2 regions of the Priestia sp. YIM B13551 genome follow, and region 2 is predicted to be linked to the other one. Evidence: a T-box and tRNA genes for the amino acid it is inferred to sense, from the RefSeq annotation. Region 2 holds a T-box; the other holds one or more tRNA genes.
The links. A T-box is a leader RNA that pairs with one kind of tRNA and senses whether it is charged. The one in region 2 lies ahead of ACFX4N_RS20845 (valine--tRNA ligase), so its partner is inferred to be a tRNA-Val.

Region 1 (9,918 bases), on a different contig from region 2:
GGGTTTAGTTGATATAGCTTTTCTGCACTTTTAAGTGACAGCTCCTTACTCCACGTTCCAAAAGCGGGAAACGGAAACAGCAGCTTTAACTGACCTGATACCGCAACTCCTCCTCGCACTTGGAAAGAATCTCCCGCAATTAATGCGTTCGTTCTCTGGTCTAAAAAAGACATAGACCCAGGTGTATGTCCAGGTGTAAAAATAGGAGCAAGTGAGCCTATGTAAGACTCTTCTTCAATGAAATGATCAACTTCAGTTGAGATCTTTCCTAGCTTTGGTACTCCTCCACGGATTGGGTTTTGAGGTTCTTCAGAATCGAGTGTTAAATCTCCTGAAAATAATCGATAATCTCTTTGCGACATATAAACAGAAGCATTCGGTAAACTTTTCTTCAAAGTATCAATCGCCCCGATGTGATCTTCATGAGTATGTGTAAAAACAATTCGCGTAATCGGTTTTCCAATTCGATCTGCAGCTTTCAAAATACCTGACGCGCTGTACGGAAGAGCTGCATCAATTAATGTAAGGCTATCTTTCTCTTCAACTAAATAACAATTCACTGGAAAAAAACGAGGCAAAAACGTCAGTTGATACAACATTTTCTCACGAACTATTCTCATTTCCTCATCCCCTATTATCAAAATAAAAACTAATGGTATTAGTTTTTATTTTAACTAATACTATTAGTTTTATCAATCATATAGTGAAAAAACAAAAAAAGTGTGAGACATAACGAAATCAATTGAATCTAAAGACGAACAAATGAGATAAAGAAGCTCGTATAGATCACTTGTTACACTGTCCCCACAAAAAATCCGAACGCGTTTGGTTCTCCATCAAGAATCAAACGCGTTCGGATCTTCCTTTAACTAAACTACTTTTGCCCTAGCCTCTATTAAAATTAAATGTCTTTTCTCTCCCCTGTAGCAGCCACTACAATCGCACTGCCTTTCTTTAACTCTTCTTCATATTTCTTTGTTTCGTCTTTTGATAAGCCTAGTGAAGCCATTTTTGTTCGAAGCTCATCTTCTCTTGTTAAAAATAAACTCGCTGCTGAATGTAAAGGACCTTCTTCAGACAGTCGAATAATATTTGTGTCCGTTACTTCTGTTAAATTTTTAGAACCTTCCTTGTCATAAGTAAACACGTATACTTCATTTTTCTCAAAACCTTTGTCTGCAAATTGATTAATTGCTTCGTTAATATCCGCTCCGCTTTCTACTACTTCAACATGTTTCATTATTTATAACCTCCTGTTTCTATAGCACATCTTTCTTTTATACTTAGCAAAAGAATAAACTTCTTACTACTATATATACCCGTTTTCAGAAAGGGAAACCCGCATTTAACGCTTTGCAGAGAGTTTGAATATCATTCCACATTATCCTTTAATAGGATGTATACCTCTTTTGATTAACTTATTTGAAACAATCATTCAGCTTATTTTCAGCTACCATTCATAAGAAATTCATCTACATTGCTTATTATAAAAAAGGAAAAAGACGCTAATCAGGTACTTTATACGCATAATGAATGTCTGTGTCAGAGTAAGCCGGATATGAATGCAACAATTCATATCCGTTTTTTGTATGAAAGAACCTCTAACAACATTCTGTCCATACGTCTTACAACATACTATAATTCTCTATATTAACTAAAAATTCAGGTTATATAGGAGGTTACAAATGAACAGCCATCCACAGCCACAGTTAAAAAAAGAGTTAAAGATCCGGCATATCACCATGATTTCTCTTGGAGGAATTATCGGGGCTGGATTGTTTATCGGAAGCGGATCACTCATTAACACCGCTGGACCGGGATCTATTTTTTCGTACGCGTTTGCTGGTTTACTCGTTATTTTAGTCATGCGAATGCTTGGAGAAATGTCTACTGCAAATCCTTCCAGCGGTTCTTTTTCCACTTATGCAAAAGAGGCATTAGGCCCTTGGGCAGGCTACACGATTGGCTGGCTCTACTGGTTTTTCTGGGTTATCGTTATTGCTGTTGAAGCTATTGCAGGTGCAAATATTATTCAATACTGGTTCCCGTCTTTGCCGTCTTGGGGAGTAAGCCTGGCTCTTACTTTTTTATTAACGATGACCAATCTGTACTCTGTTAAATCTTTCGGAGAATTTGAATATTGGTTTTCCCTCATTAAAGTCGTCAGTATCGTTCTTTTTTTACTTTTAGGTATAGCTATTATTTGTGGATTCATTCCAGGAATTGATTCTCCCGGCACTTCCAACCTTTTGCACAAAGGCGGCTTTTTACCGAATGGAATTAGCTCTGTATTTTTAGGAATTGCCCTTGTCATGTTCTCCTTTATGGGAACAGAAATTGTCGCAACCGCAGCAGGTGAATCGTCTCAGCCTGAAAAAGCCATTACCATCGCGACCAATACCGTTATTTATCGCATTTTGTTTTTCTATTTAGGCTCTATTTTTATTTTAGTAACGGTTCTTCCGTGGAATTCGTCAAGCCTAATGAAAAGCCCATTTGTATCTATTCTTGAATTAGTAAATGTACCGGCCGCAGCTCAAATTATGAACTTTATTATTTTAACAGCCGTTCTTTCCTGTCTGAATTCTGGTCTGTATACAAGTTCTCGCATGCTGTTTTCCATGTCTCAAAACGGCGATGCGCCAAAAAGTTTTTCAAAATTAAATAAAAAAGGCGTGCCAGTTAGTGCGATATTAGCATGTACAGTTATCTCGTACATTAGCGTTATCTTTAACTACATTTCACCGGACAAAATCTTTTTGTTTTTAGTGAATGCATCAGGCGGCGTAGCGCTTCTTGTATATCTTGTTATTGCATTTTCACAGATTAAAATGAGAAAAAAATATGAAAAAGAAAATCCTGAAGCATTAAAAATTAAAATGTGGTTATTTCCTTACTTAACTTACGCTACAATCCTTGCCATCACTAGTATTTTTATTGCCATGGCATTTATTGATTCATTACGTTCTCAGTTCTTCTTAACTCTTTTAATTGCTGTACTCGTCGTAGGTTCTTTTTTCTTTCAGCGTACAAAAGTGACGAGCGGCTTAGCAGCAAAAGAAAATACATCAAAATAAAAGAGGTTGAGACATAACTAAATGAATCCAACCTAAAGATGAACAAATGAGATAGATGAGCTGGACTGCTTATTACACCGCAATTGATTTCCGTGCAAGGCTTCGCTTTCCGCGGGCGGCCGCTGAGCCTCCTCGTCGCTTGTGCTCCTGCGGGGTCTCATCTGTTCCGCTGTTCCCGCAGAAGTCTTCGCCTTGCCCTCCAATCACCTGCTAGAAGGAACGAAACAGATGAAACTATATTCACCATCAAAAAAAACGAACCACGAATCAAACATATTGATTAATGGTTCGTTTTTCACTTGGACTAAAATGCTTTTGTCCCAGCCTCTTTTTATTTAAGGAGATAAATCTCCTACAATTTTTGTTCCGTGTAATTCAGCTGCTTTTGTTTCTTTCATAACCCGCTCTGCGTTGCCTTCATGAATTCCTCCGCCGGGCAAAATAATAATACGTTCATTAGCATATGTGATCAATTCTCGGATCATATGCAGATTTTGCAAAGCAGATCCTTTCCCTCCTTTGGTCAAAATACGGTCTGCTCCCAATTCACTAAGTATATCAATGGCTTTGTATTTATCTTTAATCTCATCAAATGCCATATGAAACGTAACGCTTAAAGGATGAGCTTCTGCTATTAACTCTTTAGTGCGTCCGTAATCGATTTCAGCTTCTTCTGTTAAAATGCCAAATACTACTCCGTTTACTCCAAGGTCTTTACATGCTTTAACGTCTTTTTTCATAATTTGAAATTCTGCTTCGGAATATATAAAATCACCGCTTCTTGGGCGAATAATCACGTTGATATCTGTATCAAGATGTTCGCTTGCATATTGAATGGTGCCGTAACTTGGCGTAGTGCCTCCTTGACTGAGATTGTCACATAATTCAATGCGGCCTGCTCCTAGCTTCTCTGCTTTTTTTGCCTGCTCATACCCTTCTACACACGCTTCTTTTATGTACTTCATACTCTCAACTCCTTTATTGGCTGTATAAATAAAGCCCATCTTTAAAAAGATGGACTTCCCTCTGCTATTTAATCGCTTTATGAACTTTTAATTTCTTTCCTTTAATTGTCTTGTTCTTCATTGCTTGTAACACTTTGGTACCTTTTCCATTCAGAATCTCCACATAAGAGACGTTTTCTTGAATCGTAATAATTCCAATATCGTCCGCGGTTACTCCGTCTAATTTCGCAATTGTTCCTACAAAATCGACCGCTCGAATTTTCTTTTTCTTTCCTCCGTTAAAATACAGCTTCATAATGTCTTTATTTAATGACTCGCTTTTATCTTTTTTAACTTCTGGACGCTCATTAATTTTTTCAGTAAAAGCGGATGCTGCCTGCTGTACTTCTTCTTTAGAAGGAGGAGTAGATGTTGGAATTGAAAAGCCGATATATTCCTCAATTTCCGATAGCATTCTCTTTTCATAAGGCGTTACAAATGTGATAGCCTTCCCTTTTTTACCGGCACGTCCCGTTCTTCCTGTACGGTGAACGTAGCTTTCTTTTTCTAACGGAAGATCGTAGTTAATAACGTGTGTGATATTATCAATATCAATTCCTCTCGCAGCTACATCTGTCGCCACTAAATAGCGGAATTTACCTTTTTTGAAATCATTCATAACCTCAAAACGGTCTTCTTGCACCATTGCCCCGTGAATTTTATCACAAGGATACCCAAAATCATCTAAATCATCTAACAGCGTATTTACCTGCTCTTGCGTGCGGCAAAAAATGATGCAGCTGTCAGGGTTTTCTACTGTGGTTACGTCTTTCAGCAGTTCAAATTTACGTTCGTTTTCTACTGATATAACAGAATGGTCAATCGTACTTGTCGTTAATCCATTTGCTTTGATTTCAACATCAACCGGCTTTTTCATATACTTGCGAGAAAGCTCTTCAATATCTTCAGGAAGCGTAGCGGAGAAAAGCATCGTTACACGCTCACTAGGAAGATGTTGAATAATTGCTTCTACTTGGTCAATAAAACCCATATTTAGCATTTCATCTGCTTCATCAATAACCAAATAACGAATTTTCTCTAATGCAAGCGTTTCTTTTTCTATATGATCAAGCACTCGTCCAGGCGTACCTACAACAATATGTGTTTTTTGCTTTAACTCTACTTTTTGCTTGGCAAATGGTGATTTTCCGTAGACAGCTGCTGCTTTAATTCGCTTAAAACGGCCGATATTAGTAATATCTTCTTTTACCTGTGCAGCCAGCTCTCGTGTCGGTGTTAACACTAAGGCCTGGGGCTTATTTTCTTCCCAATTAACTAATTCACACAGTGGAATACCAAAGGAAGCCGTTTTTCCACTTCCTGTTTGAGACTTCACGACCACATCTCTTTCTTCTAGCGCGATGGGAAGCACCTTGCTTTGTACTTCCGTGGGATGATTGTATTGCAGGCTAGAAAGCGCCTTAGCTACCTTGTCACTAAGACCATATTGACTAAAACTTCTTTGATTCATTTTGTACCCTCATTTATTTTAAATTAGTGATTATCTTTATCATGACCTGATGCACTATGTTTCATTATACTTTAATTCTTCTATACGCGCTCAAGATTTAATATAGCATTGATTTGTCAAACAAAAGAGAAAAGCCGCTCTCTTATTAATAAGAAAACGGCTTTGGTATGAGCGATGAGGGATTCGAACCCCCGACCCCATCCCTGTCAAGGATGTATTCTCCCACTGAACTAATCGCTCGTGATATGTATTGACTTTATTATAGAAAGAGTTATCCAATTTTGTCAACTATTTTTCCACAGTTCCCAAGTTGGAAGGATCGTCTTTACTTTTGATAAAATAAAAATATGCCATAAAGGAGCGTGACGGGATGAAAGCGCATATTGAATTTTATTTTGATTTTGTCTGTCCACTATGTTTTCTAGCCATTAAGCCTTTAAGAGAAGTCATTAAAGAACAAAAAGCTGAGATTGAATGGAAGCCTTTTGAACTTTGTCCTGAGCCAGCCCAGCAGATGGAGCAAATAGAAGATTTTTTAGAGAGACCTTGGAATCAATCGATAGCTCCCTTAGCACAACAGCTGCACGTAGAAATAAATATGCCGGACATGCCTCCAGTCCCGCGCACTCATTTAGCACATGAAGGCTTTCATTTTGCTAAAAAACATGGTCAAGAAATTGCCTATGTAGATGCTGTTTTTAAAGCTTATTGGGAAGAGGAAAAAGATATTAGCCAGATTGAAGTCTTAGCAGAAATCGCTGATTCCTTGCATTTAGATCAAGAAATATTTACACGTATCTTAAAAGACCGGACGTTCGAACAAGTTCATAAAGATAGCTTAGTTCATGCGTATGAAGATGCTCATGTAACGAAAGTACCAACTTTAAAAATTGGCAGCCGTGTATTTCAAGGATTCGCTTCCAAAGAGACACTCGAAAAAGCGCTGTTCCATGAACGTTCTGCTAAAGACAGAGAGAAATGATTTACTAAGAGGTGTATTTGATGAATATTAATTATTATTTTAGTCGGTTTTTAGCTAAGAAACCGGATAGCCCAACGTATGAAAGCTTAGCTGCTTTACAGAACAAACACATGCTTCATGTTCCTTTTGAGAACTTAGATGTTCTGTCTCAAACCCCTATCATAATTGATTTAGAACGAATTTTTCAAAAAGTAATTGTAAATTTGCGTGGAGGATTTTGCTACGAATTAAACGGTCTATTTGGCTGGCTGTTAAAAGAAAGCGGATATGAAGTCTCTTACGTTTCAGCTACCGTCAAAAAACCCGACGGCACGTGGACCATTGAAGGAAGTCACGCTACAAACCTTGTGATAGTTGAAAATCAATCTTACATCGTAGACGTTGGATTCGGAGATTCTGTGCGCAAACCAATGCCTCTAAATGGCGAAGTAGTAAGAGATGTAAGCGGCTCTTATCGTATGACAAACGTTGCTGAGCATATGTATGATTTGCAGCGATGGGAAGATGATGTATGGAAAACGCTGTACCGTGTGTCTACGCTTCCTAAGAAACTGACTGACTTTACTCCCATGTGTGAGTTCAATCAAACGTCAGCCGATTCTCCGTTTGTACACAAACGTCTTGTTACGATCGCAACCCCTACAGGGCGCATTACCCTCTCTGGTGAAACGCTAACTGTAACAGATGGAGAAAAAAAGACGAAAAGGAACGTTTCAGAAGAAGAAATACCTGATATTTTACAAAATCATTTTTATATTATTAAAGGATTTTATTAATATCTCCTTACACGAAAAACCGGCCTCTTATGGGGCCGGTTTTTGTACAGGAGTAATCATCCTGTTTTCTACAGGCGACTTTAAAATAATTGAGGTATTCACATTTCCATAAGGAATCAGTTCATCCACTAGCATTCTAAGTCCATCCATTCCAGACACGGCTGCTTTGATAAAGTAAGAAACCGGTCCAGTTACGCGATGACATTCAAGCACGTCTTCATTTTGCTCAATAAAGTCTTCAAATTCCTCCGGTTTTCTTTTTAATTCGCTTACTTGAATAAACAGCTGTGTATCTCTTCCTAAAGCTTTCGGAGACACCGTAGCGCTAAAACGCTGGATCACTCCTCGTTCCTGAAGACGCTGAAGTCTTTCTGATACGCTTGGACGGCTAAGAGCCAGCTTTTTTGATAAATCACTAATCGTCATACGTCCGTCCCTTTGCAAAATAGACAATAGTTGTGCATCGATTTGATCCATACAAACCTTTCCTTTCAAAATGAATATAATAAATAAAATCTTTATTCAAGTTGATAACAGAACAAGTATTATTTCCTTCATTTATACATGTGTTTTCTTTATTTAATATCCTATCATTAAAGTAGATGATTGAAAATGAAAATTCCGAAAAAACAAACAAAGGGGTTTATTTATGAAAAAAGTTTTATGGATTATTCTTGGATGTACGATTGCAAGTATTGGTGTTCTTATCTTGCGGCACTCTCACGTAGTGACGGGGGGAACAGCTGGTCTGTCTCTTAGCTTGTCATATGCCCTTCCCTTATCGTTTGCGGTGATCTTTTTTCTCATTAATATTCCTTTTTATCTCTTTTCCTTCTTTCAAATGGGATGGAAATTTACCGCCACAACTATAGGATCAGTGTCTTTGCTATCGCTTCTCACTTCACTCGATCACTTGCTTCCTTCTTTTACACTTCCCAGCCTGATGGGTGCTGTTACGGGCGGACTAATTGCCGGCCTTGGCTTATCCATTTTATTTATGAACGGAGCTTCTCTCGGCGGTGCTAATATTCTAGCGTTATTCGCACAGCGAAAATTCGGCTGGGATCCTGGAAAAGTGAATTTTTCATTTGATTTCCTTGTCGTGCTGTCGAGCATGTATTCAATTGGACTTTCAAAAGGAATTTTCTCTGTTATATCCATTGCGATTACAGGTTTTGTCATCAGCTACTTCAAGCAAAAAATTGCTTTACACAATCAACCGACATCCGCTTCTGCCACACAGCCTTTAGATAATGCGCTTTCTAAATAAAAACCACGATTTAGCTGTGGCTAAATCGTGGTTTTTATTTACATTTTTTCTACTTTTATAAAATCAAATTGGGCTTCATACCCTGCTCCTTGAGGACTGCAGGCATAAATACCAACTTGAACAGGTTCTTTGGTTGAGTTCAATAAGTGAGCGAGTCGGAGCTGAGTCCAAGAATCTCCATCACTTGAATAACAAACGGTGTAATCATCGTTTTTACGCTGAATTTTAAAATAAAGCGCTGATTTGTTTTGAGTAAAATTTTGACTGGACCAATCTGAGAAGCCATGGTTGGTTACGACTGCTCCTAATTGGTTAGGACCATCGGGATTGTATTCAACTGACGTTTTGATCCACGTATCTTTTGATACACGAATCATGAGACCTGCTTGATCGTAGCGATTAACTGGATATGTATGCACCTTTGTCATGATTTCAAAGTCGCCTTCTACTTCACGGTAAAGAAAGTGTCCATTGTCCGCTTCAAAGCCATAATGAGTACGCTGCCAAAAATCCGTTTTAGCGTCTGTTTTAATCACTAATCGATTCGTTTCTGTGTCAATTTGAAATTGAGCTGGTGGACAATACCAAGAAACGTCTGAATCTAATTTTCCTTCTGAAAAGTTTGTGAAAAATACTAGTTGATTACTCACTCTCTGTCATTCCCTTCTTAGAAGCTATTATTCTTCTATTTCTATTTTGCCATAATTTAACGAATAAATAAAATATTTTGATTATTTTTCTTGTAAATTCTTTTCTTTCATAAAAAAATAAGACTCTTTTACATAGAGTAAAAGAGTCTTATTTTTAAATTAATGCATTTAGAATAAGTGCTCCTGCAAAAGCAATAAAGGATAGAAGCGTTTCCAGAACGGTCCATGTTTTGAACGTTTCTTTCACTGTTAATCCTAAATACTCCTTCACCATCCAGAAGCCAGCATCATTAACGTGAGAGAACATTAGTGAACCCGCACCCGTAACGATAACAAGCAGTTCTAAGTTAACACCGGACATGTGCTCAATGATTGGTGAGACAATACCAGCCGCTGTTGTTAATGCAACTGTTGCTGAACCTGTAGCAATACGGATTAATCCAGCAATTAAAAATGCAAGCACAAGTGGTGATAGAGATAGATGTTCAGACATTTGACCAATCGTTGTACCTACTCCGCTATCGATTAATACTTGTTTGAAGCCACCCCCTGCACCAATAATTAAGACAATAGATCCTACAGGAAGCAAACATTCTTCCGTTAGTTTTTTAATCACATCTTTTGTCATACCTTGACGTTTTCCAAGCAGGTAAAACGCTGCAAAACAAGCAATTAAAAGTGCAATTAA
Region 2 (9,918 bases):
CGTATCTCCTAGTATTGCCATGTGATCAAATCCAATGTTTGTAATAATACTCACCATAGGATTCACAACGTTTGTTGAGTCATATCGTCCTCCAAGACCTGTTTCAAACACAGCATAGTCAACTGACTCATGATAGCCGAAATAAAGAAAAGCCATGACTGTAATCACTTCAAATTCCGTTGCTGATCCTAAGTTTGTATGTTCTAGTCGCTCCACAATAGGCTTTATTTCCTGAACAAGAGCAGTCATTGCTTCATTTGAAATAGGCTTTCCATTCACGCTGATCCGTTCATTAAATGTTTCGATATAAGGAGAAGTAAAGGTTCCAACTTTATACCCTGCTTCTTCTAACATGTTTCGCAAATAAGAAACGGTAGAACCTTTACCATTCGTACCAGCAACATGAATAGCATTTAGATTTTGCTGCGGAAAATCAAGCTGCTCTAGCATCCATTCCATTCGTTCTAACCCCGGCTTGATTCCAAAGCGAAGTCTGTTATGAATCCAATCAAGCGCTTCTTCATATGTCGTTATCATCTTTTATTCACCTTTCTTTTCCATCGCTATTATTATGTAAAGAAAAAGCGTCGCTATACAAGCCACGCTTTTTCTGTTGGTTCATTAACCCATTGATTATCCGCGTAATTCAGCAATACGAGACTGAACAGCTTCGCGTTTTTCAACATAATCCTGCTCTTTTGCACGCTCTTCTTCTACTACTTTAGCAGGCGCTTTTGCAATAAAGCCTTGGTTGTTTAATTTCTTTTGTACACGTTCTACTTCTTTGTTTAACTTGTCGTATTCTTTTTCTAAACGCGCGATTTCTTCTTCGATATTAATTAAACCTTCAAGAGGTAAAATTAATTCTGCGCCTGTTACAACAGCAGTCATCGCTTTTTCATCTAATGAAACATCTGTTGAAATCACAAGCTCACTTGGATTACAGAAACGTTCTACATACGCACGGTTCTTTTCGAGCTGGCTTTGAATATTTTCATCTTTAGCTTTGATAAATAATTTTACTTGTTTGCTCATCGGCGTGTTCACTTCAGCACGAATGTTACGAACAGCGCGGATAATATCTACAAGTAAACGCATATCGTTAGCAGCTTCTTTATCAGAAAGCTCAGGGCGTACTTCCGGCCATTTAGCTACTGTAATTGATTCGCCTTCATGCGGCAAGCTTTGCCAAATTTCTTCGGTAATAAACGGCATGAATGGATGTAAAAGTCGCATTGTATTATCAAGTACATAAGCTAAAATTGAGCGAGTTGTCTTTTTAACTGCTTCATCTTCTCCGTAAAGAGGAAGTTTAGCCATTTCAATGTACCAATCGCAGAAATCATCCCAAATAAAGTTATAGAGAATACGTCCAACTTCACCGAATTCATATTTGTCAGCTAATTTTGTTACGTGCTCAATCGTTTCATTTAAGCGCGTTAAAATCCATTTATCAGCAACAGACTTTTCGCCTGATAAATCAAGCTCTTCAAATGTGATGCCGTCCATGTTCATTAATGCAAAACGAGAAGCATTCCAAATTTTATTTGCAAAGTTCCATGTCGCTTCGACTTTTTCAAAGCTGAAGCGTAAATCTTGTCCTGGTGAGCTTCCTGTAGATAAGAAGTAGCGAAGAGAATCTGCACCGTATTTCTCGATTACTTCCATTGGATCTACACCGTTACCAAGTGATTTACTCATTTTACGACCTTCAGCATCTCGTACAAGACCGTGAATGAGTACATCGTCAAACGGACGTTTACCCGTAAATTCAAGACCTTGGAAAATCATACGAGATACCCAGAAGAAAATAATATCGTAGCCTGTTACAAGCACATTTGTTGGGTAGTAGCGTTTGAAATCAGCTGCATCCACATCGGGCCAGCCCATTGTTGAGAATGGCCATAGCGCTGAACTGAACCATGTGTCTAATACATCTGAATCTTGTTCCCAGTTTTCGATATCTGCTGGAGCCTCATGATCTACGTATACTTCTCCAGTTTTTTTATGATACCAAGCTGGAATGCGATGTCCCCACCAAAGCTGACGTGAAATACACCAGTCGCGAATATTTTCCATCCAGTGTAAGTATGTCTTTTCAAAACGATCAGGCACAAAGTTTACTTTTTCTTCTTGTTTTTGAAGATCTACTGCTTTATCTGCTAACGGCTGCATTTTTACAAACCACTGAGTTGATAAATAAGGTTCAACAACGGCACCGCTTCGTTCACTGTGACCTACTGAATGCATGTGGTCTTCAATGTTGAACAATACACCGTCTTCTTGAAGGTCTTTAACAATTTGCTTACGGCAAGCAAAACGATCCATTCCTTCATATTTACCTGCTTTGTCGTTCATCGTACCGTCTTGATTCATCACTAAAATACGCTCTAAATTATGACGGTTTCCAATTTCAAAATCGTTCGGGTCATGAGCAGGCGTGATTTTCACCGCACCAGAACCGAATTCCATATCTACATAATCATCGCCTACGATTGGAATTTCACGCCCTACAATCGGAAGGACAACCTTTTTGCCAATTAAGTGCTTATAGCGATCATCTTCAGGGTGAACAGCTACAGCCGTATCTCCTAGCATTGTTTCAGGACGAGTTGTTGCGATTTCAATATGTCCAGAACCATCTGCCAACGGATAGCGCATATGATAAAACGCACCTTGTACATCTTTGTAAATAACCTCGATGTCTGAAAGAGCTGTTTTTGTAGCTGGATCCCAGTTAATAATATATTCTCCGCGATAGATTAACCCTTTTTTGTAAAGCGTTACGAATACTTCGCGCACTGCTTTAGAAAGGCCTTCATCAAGCGTGAAGCGCTCGCGTGAATAGTCTAAGCCAAGTCCTAGCTTCGACCACTGCTGGCGAATAAAGCTTGCATATTCTTCTTTCCATTTCCACGTTTCGGCTACAAAATTTTCGCGGCCTAGATCGTAGCGGCTTTTCCCTTCGCTGCGAAGCTTTTCTTCTACTTTTGCCTGCGTTGCAATCCCCGCATGGTCCATGCCAGGAAGCCATAAAACGTCATAGCCTTGCATGCGCTTCATACGCGTTAAGATGTCTTGTAACGTTGTATCCCAAGCGTGGCCTAAATGCAGCTTGCCCGTTACGTTTGGGGGTGGAATTACAATTGTATATGGCTCTTTTTCAGGGTCATTTGTTGCTTCAAAAAACTTCCCGTCTAACCAATACTGATAACGATTTTCTTCAACGGCTTTTGGATCATACTTCGTTGGAAGAGTCACTTCTTTTTCAGACATAATGTATACCTCCATAATATAAAGTTTCAGTCCTTAGAAACTGTGTAAAGCTTTTATAAACATAAAAAAACTCCTTTCCTAATAAAAGGACGAAAGGAGTTGATTTCGCGGTACCACCTTTTTTTATAGACGTATCCCGTTTGATAAGCCTATACACTTCATTTCATAACGGTTGATTAACCGGCTTTTTCTACTGAGCTATGCAGCTGTTCAAAAAAGCTACTCATAGGCGACATTCCGAGTGCACATTCTTAAGAAATCTCACAGCAACTGATTTCTCTCTCTGAAAGACGAACATCCCGTACTCTTCCTATTCACTGTATTTATGTATGAATTTCTCTTAATTATACTATATGAAAAAATGTTGAATCGTCAATAATCTTCTCCATTTTTTTATGATTATATTCATAATTTTTTTGTTCTGCTCTTTATTTTTTCATTCGCTCGCTAATTTTGGAAATAAAATGAAGAGCCCACTCAAAAAAATGTCACCATTTCTTTCTTTTTTCATATACTTACTTTAACCTGGGCACGTGGATTGAAAGGGGCATGTACAAATGAAGAAACGAATAAATGTAAATTCGTATCAGCTGCAGCGGTGGCTCAAAACAGCAGGAGCGGCTTGTGGACAGTTTATTGTTCCTTTAACAATTTTTCAAGGTATACGTACACTATTTTTCCCTACAACCTTTGATGTACTGTTGTTGGCATTGCTTGCCATACTAGCGGTTGCTTTATATTCCGACTGGATTTAAAAACCCAAGCGCTATTCGTTCGCTTGGGCTTGTGCAGCTGCTTCCGCTGCCATTTTTTTTTGCTGATCTACTTCAAATATTTTAATATTGAGCTGTTCAATGTTTTTCGTCAGCCAGTATGCTCGAATAAATGACTGCATATGTTCAAGCTCTGTTTTACTTTCTTTATGCTGCCTATATTGAACGATGCACTGATACAAGGGTTCTGGAAACGCCAAATAACTGTGCAAAAGCAGCCGTTCCTCTTCTCTGAGAGCAAAATGTTTTTCATACGTACTAAACCACTCATAGCTGTCATAGGTAGTTACTGGGTATGTGCGAAGAGTACGGAAATAAAATGAGACCAAATCATAAATCGGTGAAGCATCTTTTGCATGTTCAAAATTAATAAAAAAACCATTTCCCCGCTCGTCATAGATAAAATGTTTAGCCGATAGCTTTCCATGAGAAGTAACCAGCCGGATCTTTTCCTTTTCTTCCATTTCATCGTTCCACTGATCGAGCTTTCCAAAACCAAATTCAAGCGCTCTTGTCATTTCATAATAAAATGTACAGTAATGCAATTCAAACGGGGACATATAAACTTTCTTCTCGTATTCTACTACGTACTGCTTCAGCTCTTCCTGACGTTTTTCCCACGTTTCTTTCATCGATGTATAATGATTTTCTATATCTTCTTTTTTCACTTCTACTTCCTGCGCCGAAGCGCCGTGAAGCTTAGCAAGCTCTTGAAATAATTTATGATATCGAATATCACGCTCTTCGGTCGGATTATTTGGGAGCCACGGCATTAAGTAATACGAGCCGCTTTCATCTGAAACAATGGGCTGAGAACGCTTCGTTTGATAAATAGGGACAAATCCCATCCATCCTTTTTGATACACGTTCTGCAGCTTTTGAATGAAGTTTTGATTTCGCTCTTGATGATTCGCCATTTCTTTAAGCGCAAACACGCCGGTTTTCGTATAGACTTTTTTTACTTTTCCGTAGTCTTCGATAAAGTCAACATCTAAGTCATATTCTTTTAACAATACTTTGTAGTCTGCTACTGTCCGCTGCATCTATATTCTCCTTCCTCGTAAAAAATAAAGAAAACAGTTAAGACATTATATGCGTCAAAACTGTTTTCTTTCCGACTTTAACGAACGGGAATATTTAAGATGCTTCCTTCTTCCAGCTCATATTCATCTTCTAAATTATTTACTCGTAAAATGTTTTGTACATTCGTATTATAGCGGTTTGCTATCGTATCAAGCGAATCTCCGTCTTGAACAATACAAAGCTTCCACGTTGAAAAAGCTTCTTCTTCCCGCGAAAAGAGCTTTGTTAAATAAAGGGCGTTTTCATTTCGGCCGCTTTCATTTTCTTCTTTCCGAAATTCAACAATAATCTTTTCCTCTTCTTGTTCAGCTTCTTCTTGCTCAGTCTCTTGTTGAACGTCAGCATACGTATTCAATTCACTAGCTTGCGATTCTTCGAAGCTTTCTTGCTCTTGACGAAGCTGAAAGAGCTCAATCACGTTGTCTTCTCTTTCTTCCTCGATTTGGGCCTCTTTTTTCACTTCGACTTCAAATGGTTCATATGCTTCCTCTTCATATTCCACGACCGGCTCAGCACGAGATTCTTTTTTAAATACAGATGAAAAATAACTAGGGGGCTCTTCTGAATGATCTTCTTCAATAGCCTCTGCCTCTAAAAGTGCGGGAGCTTCACGATAGCTTACGTCAAACTCTTGTTCTTCTTGTTCCTCTTCTTCTTGAGCAACGTTTTCAGTATATACTTCTTCAGCATCGTCCACTTCTTCATAGGAGACGATGTGCTGTTCCTCCGAAAACTCTTCCTCTTCTTCTCGTTCTTCATGCTGTTCTCCGTACAACCCTGTGATGGACAAGTCAGCCATTAGCTGCAGCTGATTTGTGCCCGGCAATTCATAATCAAATAAATCAATAGATACATATACGTCTTCAATACTTTGAATACGATTTTTAGGAATGGTAATATCAACAGGAAATTGATGTGATAATTCAGCCGTTCCGTCTTCACGGACAGAGATAGATTGCACTTGATTCTCATTTGTATATTCGCGTAACGAGTGCTCTCCCTCGTACGTTTCGTATTCACCTGTTAATTGTAATGCTCCTCGAATAGACACGTATTGGTCATATTCTTGAATAGATACTTGAGGCTCTAAGGAGATAGACAAAAGTTGTGAGACTTCCTGTCCTTTTTGAAACCATACTGATTCTTCTACGGAAAAACGCAGACATGATAAATTATCCTGCGACAAATTGTTCTCCCCCTTCCAACACCCGCCAGGTAATAGCGCGGTCATTAAAGATGTATGAACAAATAAATTAAAATATGTCTTTAAAACTAAAAAAGCTTACGGAATACTCCGTAAGCTTTGATATAAAAGTCAATCTTATTTATCTGTTTATCCACGTAACTTCGAAAAAGCTTTTTCAGCTGCTGCAATTGTATGTTCAATGTCTGCATCTGTATGAGAAGTTGATAAAAACATTCCTTCGAATTGAGAAGGAGGTAAAAACACGCCTTCATTAGCCATTTCACGATAGTAAACTGCAAAATAATCTAAATTCGATGTTTTCGCTGTTTCGTAATTTATTACCTGTTCGTTTGTAAAGAAGAAACCGATCATTGAACCAGCTCGGTTTACCGTAAACGGCACATCATATTTTTCAGCTGCTGCCATCAATCCTTCTTCTAAGCGATCTGCTTTACGAATGAACTCATCGTAGGATTGAGGTGTTAGCTGCGTTAACGTCTCGTATCCAGCTGTCATCGCAAGCGGATTACCTGATAATGTACCTGCTTGATAAATCGGGCCGCTTGGTGCAACTCGCTCCATAATTTCAGCTTTACCACCGTAAGCACCTACTGGTAAACCACCACCGATTACTTTTCCTAAGCAAGTTAAGTCAGGCGTAATGTTATAGTAGCCCTGTGCACAGTTGTACGCTACGCGGAACCCTGTCATTACTTCATCAAAAATGAGCAGTGAGCCATATTCTGATGTGATATCACGAAGCCCTTGTAAGAAACCTGGCTGAGGCGGTACCACACCCATATTTCCTGCTACCGGTTCAACGATTACTCCGGCAATGTCATCTCCGAATTCTTTAAAAGCATATTGTACGCTTTCTAAATCATTGTACGGCACTGTAATCGTGTTTTTAGCGATTCCTTCAGGCACTCCCGGGCTATCTGGTAGGCCTAACGTTGCAACGCCTGAGCCAGCTTTAATTAGAAGAGAGTCACCGTGTCCATGGTAACAGCCTTCAAATTTTAAAATTTTGTTGCGGCCCGTATAGCCACGTGCTAAACGCAGTGCGCTCATCGTTGCTTCCGTACCTGAACTCACCATACGGACGATTTCGATTGAAGGAACGCGCTCAATAACAACCTTAGCAAGCTCATTTTCAATTAATGTTGGTGCACCAAAGCTTGTACCAGATTCCGTTACTTTTTTTACTGCTTCAACTACTTGATCGTTGGAATGTCCGTGAATTAAAGGTCCCCATGATAAGACGTAGTCAATATATTTGTTGCCGTCAATATCGTAAATCGTAGCGCCTTTTCCTCGTTCCATAAAAATAGGATCCATATCTACTGATTTAAATGCACGAACAGGACTGTTTACTCCACCCGGCATTAATTGCTGCGCTTCTAAAAAAGCTGCTTTTGACTTTTCATAACTTCTCATGTGTAAGCCTCCTTAATTACTTGTCAGATAACCAGCGTGCTGCGTCTTTAGCATGATACGTTACAATTAAATCCGCTCCTGCACGCTTCATGCTAATTAATTTTTCAAGAACAATCTCTTTTTCATTTACCCAGCCGTTTTGAGCTGCCGCTTTAATCATTGAATATTCACCGCTCACATTATAAGCCACTACCGGTAAATTAAACGTATTTTTCACATCGCGCATAATATCTAAATATGATAGAGCTGGTTTTACAATTAAGAAATCTGCTCCTTCTTCGACATCAGATTCTGCTTCTCGAAGTGCTTCTAAGCGATTGGCTGGGTCCATTTGATATGTTTTACGGTCTCCAAATTGAGGAGAAGAATGCGCTGCATCGCGGAATGGTCCGTAAAAAGCAGATGCATATTTAACAGCATAAGACATCACGGGCACATCTTCAAATCCACCTTCGTCTAGACCGTGGCGAATAGCTGCCACGAAACCGTCCATCATGTTTGAAGGCGCAATAATATCCGCTCCTGCTTTAGCTTGACTAACCGCTGTACGCGCTAATAAGTCAAGGCTAGGATCGTTTAAGATTTTTCCGTCTTCAATTACACCACAGTGGCCATGATCTGTGTATTGACATAAGCATGTATCTGCGATAACAACAAAGTCTGGAAAATTTTCTTTAATTTGACGAATACCTTTTTGGACAATTCCGTGGTCATGGTATGCCTGTGAGCCCACCGCATCTTTTTCAGCGGGAACACCAAATACCATAGCTGACTTGATTCCTAAATCGACTAACTCTTGGATTTCATCATTCAAGTAGTCTAAAGAAATTTGATCCACACCTGGCATTGATTTTACAGCATTTCTTTTTTGTTCACCTTCTACAATAAAAATAGGATATATAAAGTCTTCAGGATGTAAATGTGTTTCGCGTACAAGCGCACGCATATTTACAGAATTACGAAGACGACGATGACGTGTAAATTGTAAATCTTTCATGTTAAAATCCTCCTTTATTATTCAAAACAACTAACCAACATATCTATCATACCATTTATTGTGTATGTGTTAGGAACAAGATGCTTAATTCCATATTCGCTCGCTGTCTGACTCGTAATAGGACCGATGCAAACAACTTTGGTTCTATTTATAAGCTCAAGCCAATTCGGAATATCTTTAACTGACTCGACAAAAAATCTCACTGTAGAAGAACTTGTAAAAGTAATGGCATCAATTCCTGTTTCTAAATGTTGCTTAACCAAGCGTTCAGAGTCTTGATTTCGAATGGTCTGATATACAACTAGATCCGTTACCTCACACTCTTTTAACCCATCTTTTAAAACAGAGCGGGCTAATTGTCCTCGTACAAGGAGAACTCGCTCGTGATGTGACACATTTGCTTTTAACGACTCAAGAAGTGATTCCGCAACGTATTCTTTTGGAACAAGTTGCACATTAACATCGTGTTTTTCTAGCAATTTTGCGGTTTTTTCTCCAACCGCAGCCACTTTTAATCTTTTTAAAACACTCCAACTGATATTTAACTCTTTTAGCCATTCAAAGAAAAAAGAAATGCCGTTTTGACTTGTAAAAACAATCCAATCAAAACAGTCAATCGACAGCAGGACATCTTCCACTTCTTTTTCATTGTTAGAACGTACGAACGTGAGGACTGGTAAGCTTAAAGGTATGCCTCCAAGCTTTTTAACCTGTGCTGCAAATGAATGAGCCTGCTTCGCTTCTCTTGTAATCAAAACTTTTTTCAAAAAAAGAGGAGCCTCATGACTCATTATTTGTCCAGCTCCTCTTTTACACGGTCAATTAAAAGCTTAGCTCCTTGAGATGTTAAGCGCTCAGCAGCTTCTGAACCGATAGCAACGGGGTCTTTTCCCGTAATGTGCTCTTTGTAAATCGTTTTGCCATCAGGAGACGCAACTAGCGACGTTAGCTCAATGTTTCCGCCGTCCAATATACGCCCATAACCCGCAATCGGCACTTGGCATCCGCCTTCCATCTCTTTTAAAAATACGCGTTCAGCTCTAACAGCACGAGCGGTTTCATCATGATTTAGAGCTTGAAGAAGCGATAATAATTCATGGTCATTTTCTCGGCATTCGATAGCTAAAGCTCCTTGTCCCACAGCGGGAACGCTTATTTCCGGCTCT

Region 1: it has a tRNA-Val gene. The T-box ahead of ACFX4N_RS20845 (valine--tRNA ligase) is inferred to sense a tRNA for this amino acid. The anticodon was not compared.

The regions. Positions count from the first base shown of each region.
Region 1 covers NZ_JBHZOX010000003.1:137,702-147,619, reverse strand. Annotated here, with positions in the region: gene ACFX4N_RS17805 (MBL fold metallo-hydrolase) at 1-620, opposite strand, end outside; gene ACFX4N_RS17800 (YflT domain-containing protein) at 902-1,240, opposite strand; gene ACFX4N_RS17795 (amino acid permease) at 1,686-3,077, shown strand; gene ACFX4N_RS17790 (hypothetical protein) at 3,150-3,284, opposite strand; gene ACFX4N_RS17785 (copper homeostasis protein CutC) at 3,413-4,042, opposite strand; gene ACFX4N_RS17780 (DEAD/DEAH box helicase) at 4,107-5,552, opposite strand; tRNA gene ACFX4N_RS17775 (tRNA-Val) at 5,721-5,792, opposite strand; gene ACFX4N_RS17770 (DsbA family oxidoreductase) at 5,923-6,534, shown strand; gene ACFX4N_RS17765 (arylamine N-acetyltransferase family protein) at 6,555-7,310, shown strand; gene ACFX4N_RS17760 (Lrp/AsnC family transcriptional regulator) at 7,338-7,787, opposite strand; gene ACFX4N_RS17755 (YitT family protein) at 7,960-8,580, shown strand; gene ACFX4N_RS17750 (DUF1349 domain-containing protein) at 8,619-9,230, opposite strand; gene ACFX4N_RS17745 (GntT/GntP/DsdX family permease) at 9,385-9,918, opposite strand, start outside.
Region 2 covers NZ_JBHZOX010000004.1:223,887-233,804, reverse strand. Annotated here, with positions in the region: gene ACFX4N_RS20850 (bifunctional folylpolyglutamate synthase/dihydrofolate synthase) at 1-537, opposite strand, end outside; gene ACFX4N_RS20845 (valine--tRNA ligase) at 634-3,276, opposite strand; T-box leader at 3,359-3,603, opposite strand; gene ACFX4N_RS20840 (hypothetical protein) at 3,834-4,031, shown strand; gene ysxE (spore coat protein YsxE) at 4,043-5,092, opposite strand; gene spoVID (stage VI sporulation protein D) at 5,170-6,318, opposite strand; gene hemL (glutamate-1-semialdehyde 2,1-aminomutase) at 6,466-7,755, opposite strand; gene hemB (porphobilinogen synthase) at 7,772-8,752, opposite strand; gene ACFX4N_RS20815 (uroporphyrinogen-III synthase) at 8,770-9,543, opposite strand; gene hemC (hydroxymethylbilane synthase) at 9,543-9,918, opposite strand, start outside.